DNA from 2 places in the Alkalihalobacterium alkalinitrilicum genome. Region 1 is predicted to be linked to the other one. Evidence: riboswitches for the same ligand, from Rfam matches in the RefSeq annotation. Region 1 holds a riboswitch; the other holds the start of a gene.

Region 1 (3,189 bases):
CCTTAATCGTTTGACATTGACACCTAAAGATTTGGCGACTTCTTCTCCAGAACTTAAAGCATTTAAATCCCATGATGTTTTTAATAAAAATAAAATAGCGAGTATAATGATCGGAAACAAAAACTGGATCACAGACCAGCTTGCCCCCCAAAAGCCACCCATGAGCCAAACGACTAAATCTTTGAGAGCTTCATTATTGGAGAAATATTTTAATGTAGAAACAGCAGCTGAAAATAACTGACCGATCGCAACTCCAGCTAAAATTAATACGGTTGTTGACCCATTCTTTAACTTCGCAATGCCATATACGGCAAATACAGCAATACAACCAAAAATAAAAGCATTGACAGCGATTAACCATTGACCTTTTGCAACGACGTTTAAGCCGAAGACACTCGTCCCAAGAACTATCGCGAGCGCCGCCCCAAAAGCCGCCCCGCTTGAAACTCCTAACGTAAATGGACTTGCTAATGGATTACGAAGTATTGCTTGCATAATTACTCCCGCACTGGCTAGAGCCATTCCTGTTAAAACAGCCATGACAATTCTCGGTAAGCGAATTTCAAATAAAATATATCCATTTGTGCTTAATTCAGATCCAGAAAAGAATTCTCGAAAAAGAAAAAACAATTCGCCATAGGAAACATCTACTGTCCCGACACGAACGGAATATAAAATCGAAAGAATTAAAAGTAGAAGTAAAATAAAAAGTAGCGTGATTTTTTTCTTAGTAGAGGCGTAATAGTACGCCTCTATGTTTATCTCATTTTTAACACTATTCATTTAAAATACCTTTCTACTGCTTAGGTGAGTAATACCAAACACCTTTATACTCCACACCTAACCAATTTTCAAAGTATTCGCGTGCATATTGTTCTGGATCAATATCAGTAAAGCGGTCAGGATATAAATCTTTGGCCAATTGCAATACACCAATATACCGTTTATCAGACCCTATTAAATTCGTATGATAGATAAAGATATCTTTGTTTTCATACGCTTTTAGTTGGGGAACAGATGTCGAGTTAATAATATTTTGATAAACTTCTTCATGCTCCTTTGCATCCTCTGTTTCATAGCCACCAAGCCACGTACCATGTAGTGTAAGCACTTCTGGATTCTTTTCTAAAACATATTCTTCATCAACTAAAATCGTTGTAGACTCTTCACTCGCATCCCATTTCACATCGGCCGCATCAATACCACCAGCTAGTATTGTTGCAAATCCTTCGCCTACACCAGGTTCTCCTTCAGTCGTTTCACTTGGGAAGATTCGGTACCCTCCTTGTGAATTAAGAAAACCGACGGATAATGCCATTACTTGTTTCTTTTCATCTTCAGGAATTTCATTGACACGCTCTGCTAACTTCGTCTCTAAACCTTGCTTCCACTCTAAAAAGGCAGTAGCCTCATCTTCTTTTTCAAATAATGTACCAAGAAGTTGAAGCTCTTGATCCATTTGGTCAGGTAAGTAATTATTAAGGCGAACAACAGTAATTCCCGCTGGCTCTAGCTTTTCTTCCAAAGTAGAATCTGGACGATTGGTATATGTAAATACAACATCTGGCTCTAGACTTATGATTTGCTCTAAATTCACTTCACTTGTTTTTCCTACATCTGGTCGGTCGTCAAAACCTAAATATGAATTGTTCTCAATCGTCGTATCCCCTGTCGCCACAATTTGTTCATCTACACCGAGTACTTTTAATGCTTCAGCAGTATTTCTATTGATTACAACAACACGCTCTAATGGTAATTCCAATGTAATTTCTCGTCCTGTACTATCTTCAAAAGTGACTGTTTGTGACTCTAAATCACCTTGTTCATCAGCAAGCTTTTCTTCATTTTCCTCAACACTCTTTGATACTTCTTCATTCCCACTAGATGCACATCCAATAAATGTGAACACTGCTATTAAAATCATAAATAAGACAACAAGTTTTGCTTTCATAAGATCCTCCTGGTTTTTAAATCGTAATGATTGCGTTTTTCGTTATAACTTCTTAGGCCTCTTTTTACAATGTTTAGTACATATTTTTCTTATACTTCTTAATGTGTAAACAAAAAAACCCTTCCCAGACGGAAGAGTTCATATGATAAAACGGCTATATTTGACAATAGGAATAAAAAAGGAAAAATCCACATCTCAATTAGTCTATGCCGTTTCACATCTCACCCCCCGAAGAATTGAAACTAGAATCATAGGCAGGTCTCCTGACTTGTGCTTCATCTTACTTTGAGCCTTCCCATATATGCACCTTCAAAGCGATATATACAGTGGTCTTCTCATTTCATCTGCACTTACAGTTGCGGGGACAGTCTTGGATTTTCACCAAGTTCCCTATTAAGTCTTTAATAGACACCTAATTTTCTAATTATTGTATATAAAATTAAATAACGTATTTATCATAGTATAAACTTTCTAAACTATCAACTTTTAATTCACTTTTTTTGTAAATTCCAATTGAATCGATCTTCTAGCTCCTGCCAATCCATTACCATTTCACTATCTGTTAAAAGACATCCATCTAATTCCCTTGTAATTTCTGCTATATCTAGATAGGTACCTATGAATACAAGCTTTGTATGGCGATCTCCATATTCAATATCCCACTCTTCAAGTACGTGTGGATTTTGTTTTAATATTTGTTTTTGTTCTTGCAACGGAAGACTTGCTACCCAATAAGAAATAGGCTCAATGGAAACAGACGGACCTGCTTGAGACATCATAAGCGCTAAATTATTTCTTGTGGCACACCATGCAATTCCTTTCGCTCTTACAATATTATTTGGCATAGAATGACACCAATTTTGAAAGCGAACAGAATGAAACGGCTCTCTTCGCATATACACAAAAGAAGAGATACCATACTCCTCCGTTTCCGGTGTATGATGCTTGTGCCCAGCCGTTAATTCACGAAGCCAGCCAGCTGAATTACTTGCTTTTTCAAAATCAAATAAATGGGTATTTAAAATCTCCTTCGGTTCTATCTCGGCATGAATCGATCGAATTATCTTTGCTTCAGGTTGTAATGTACGGAGGACTTGCTCTAACCTATGTAAATCTTTTTCTAATACAAGATCGCATTTATTTAATATCAATACATCGCAAAACTCAATCTGATCAATAAGTAAATCCGCAATCTCTCGCGTATCATCTTCCCCGATCGCTTCTTTTCGCTCGAGTAA
Region 2 (3,189 bases), 760 kb from region 1:
CCTTCAATTTGAATTGTTTGAAAAAGGCTTAACTCGTGATATTACGATGTTCTTTAGAGAACCTTTCAGTGTTATTCAGGAAGTTATGGAGGAAGAACAACAAGCAATTCAGCAAAAAAAGGAGACATTGGAACAGTTAAAAGCGAATCCAGAAAAGTATCTTGATCCTATTACACTTTTTGAAGTGAGATTACGTCAATATGAATGGATGCAAGTAGAAATTGAAAGAAGCCCTTCCTATTCATAAAAAATAATAACAATAGGTGAATGGCATTTCTCCCATTTTTTAAAATACCTATACTAACTGGGAGTTGTCTTATGGGCAACTCCTTTACTTTTGGACCAAAAGTACTGCTAAATTCCTTAAAAATTTACATAAAAAGTAGTAATTATGTAAAATAAGAGGTATAGACAAAAAGTAGAAGTAATTTTTAGAAATTTCGGTTTTGTTTTAGAACTTGTTAAGGTGAAAATAATACATATATGAACTTATCGGATTAATGAAAGTGGGGGAATTTATATGATTACTTTAAAATCAGAACGAGAAATCAATCAAATGATGGAAACAGGGAAATTATTAGCAGCTTGCCATAAAGAAATTTCAAAAATAATAAAGCCAGGGATTACAACTATAGAAATTGATCGTTTTGTGGAAGAATTTCTAGTTCAAAATGGAGCAACACCTGAACAAAAAGGTTATAAAGGATATCAATTTGCTACGTGTGCTTCCATAAATGATGAAATTTGTCACGGGTTTCCAAGGAAAACACCTTTAAAAAATGGTGATATTGTTACTATTGACATGGTGGTTAATTTAAATGGGGGATTAGCAGACTCAGCATGGACCTATGCTGTAGGAAACGTTACACAGAAGGTTAATCATTTATTAGAGGTTACTAAAAAATCGTTGTACAAAGGTATTGAACAAGCACAGGTTGGAAACAGGCTTGGTGATATTGGTCATGCGATTCAATCTTATGTAGAATCAGAAGGTTTCTCAGTCGTCCGAGATTTTACGGGGCATGGGATAGGGCCAACAATACATGAAGATCCACAAATTCCACACTTCGGATCTCCAGGAAAAGGTTCTAGGTTAAAAGAAGGGATGGTCATTACGATCGAGCCAATGGTAAATGAAGGGATATGGTATAGTCAAATGGACTCAAACGGATGGACGGCTAGAACGGTCGATGGGAAACTGTCAGCTCAATACGAACATACCTTGGCAATTACAAAAAATGGGCCAGTCATTTTAACTTTACAATAATGTACCATGTATTGACAATTTCACTAATTACGAATAGTATTAACAACAAGAAATATATTTACTAGTTTCATATAAAACTTTATATCGTTGAAAATAGGTGCTAGATAAAAGCATAAAATACTTTTATTAGCTTAATAGGGAAGTTCGGTTCAAAGCCGACACGGACCCGCCACTGTGTTGGGTATCAGTACATTTACTGATTCTTTCAGATATACCACTGGGCAATGCCTGGGAAGAACTGGAAGTTATACCCTAAGTCAGGAGACCTGCCTATTTTAACATCACTGTTTGACCTACGGGATTGATAGGGAAGTGGTTAGTATGCGGATAATTTATGTTTTTTGAGCATTTCTGACCTCTTTTAAAGTCAGGGATGCTTTTTTATTTTTTATAACATATTGGGGGGATTTGAAATGGCGACTTGGGATTTATCAGAAACAAAACACCATTTATTAATTTGTAATGGAAGTAGTTGTAATAAAGCGGGAGCCGAAGAACTTACACAGTCGGTTAGAAATGAGGTAGCTAACTTAGGTCTAGATGAGAAAATTCATACGACGAGGACTAAATGTAATGGACGATGCCAAGATAGATGTGTGTTAATTGTATACCCAGAGGGAATATGGTATAAAGACTTAAAACCAGAAGATGCTAACCAGCTTATTGCATCGTTAATTACTGATGATAGCTTATTCGAAAAAGTAAGTCATCGTTTTAATGGAGAAAGCTTTATTAGACAGCCAGAAGTACCAGTAGGAGAATGTAAAGGTCGAGAACGTGTGAAGAAAGTATCTAAAGTATTTTAGTAGCTTATTAATATAATCGGTCTATGAACTAATTTAAGGTAAATGGTCTAGAATAAAAATACGGGTATTTGCCTTTCTTTTTAAATATTTTACTAGCGATTTGGAAAATATAATAAATATCTGTATTTTATATTCCATTGCTAGGAGAGAAATCGATGACACAACATAAGGTAACAATCCGAAACCAATTCAATAGTAAAATATTGCAGAAGGTAATGTGTTTACTTTTATTGATGACTGTTATTCCCATTTTTACAACTTCTACTTTTGCACAAGAGTCTAAACTACCAGAAGCCCCTGTTTTTATAGATAATCAACCTGTAATAACAAAATATATTATGCGAGATGGCCAATTGATGGTTCCAGCACTTTTTTTAAAACATACGGGTGTTAGGGTAGATCAGAATGAACAATATCGCTCTGTCGTTTTTAGCTATGGAGATAAACGCTTCGCTTTACCAATCGGACAGAATTATTCCGATGAATTTATACGTACGACGGGTCTATGGCAACGCCAACCATTAACTACTAAAACGATTGAGTATGCAGGTGAGGTCTTCGTTCCGCTATTAGATGTCACTCGTAAATTTGGGATGGGTGCAACATATAACCCGCAAATAGAACGAACCTTCATTACAACGAATATCCGATCAGCTCCCAATTTTACATACAGAGCTAACACTTCAAAAAAATTAGTGGCACTAACATTTGATGATGGACCAGATGGATACTATACTCCAACAATTTTAGATATTTTAAAAAGTAAAAGTGTTCCTGCGACCTTCTTTGTAATGGGACAACAAGTTAAAACTTTTCCTGATGTTATGAAACGTATAGTAGATGAAGGGCACGGTATTGCAAATCATACGTGGAGTCATCCAGCGTTACCACTTCAAATGACTTCGAAAATCATGGATGAGATTACAACGACACAAAACATTATGTAGAGTACAGTTGGGAGGAAGCCAGATTTATTTCGTCCTCCATTTGGCGCGATCACTAAATCCGATGCGATCCTATTAAATGAAATGGGCTTTCGGGTCATTATGTGGTCTGTAGATACACTTGATTGGAGTGGGTTATCTGGTGATGAGATCTTAGAGATTGTTCAACGTG

Evidence for each region. Region 1 has a riboswitch for cobalamin ahead of BK574_RS10790 (ABC transporter substrate-binding protein). Riboswitches for the same ligand answer to the same signal wherever they lie in the genome.
Region 2: linked by a shared signal. The riboswitch ahead of BK574_RS07285 ((2Fe-2S) ferredoxin domain-containing protein) and the one ahead of BK574_RS10790 (ABC transporter substrate-binding protein) in region 1 are both predicted to bind cobalamin.

Annotation. Positions count from the first base shown of each region.
Region 1 is NZ_KV917368.1:2,305,013-2,308,201, forward strand. Features, by position in the region: gene BK574_RS10785 (FecCD family ABC transporter permease) at 1-783, opposite strand, end outside; gene BK574_RS10790 (ABC transporter substrate-binding protein) at 797-1,951, opposite strand; cobalamin riboswitch at 2,188-2,382, opposite strand; gene BK574_RS10795 (GTP-binding protein) at 2,443-3,189, opposite strand, start outside.
Region 2 is NZ_KV917368.1:1,549,963-1,553,151, reverse strand. Features, by position in the region: gene BK574_RS07295 (hypothetical protein) at 1-247, shown strand, start outside; gene map (type I methionyl aminopeptidase) at 521-1,267, shown strand; cobalamin riboswitch at 1,346-1,555, shown strand; gene BK574_RS07285 ((2Fe-2S) ferredoxin domain-containing protein) at 1,681-2,073, shown strand; gene BK574_RS07280 (polysaccharide deacetylase family protein) at 2,229-3,020, shown strand; gene BK574_RS28350 (polysaccharide deacetylase family protein) at 3,120-3,189, shown strand, end outside.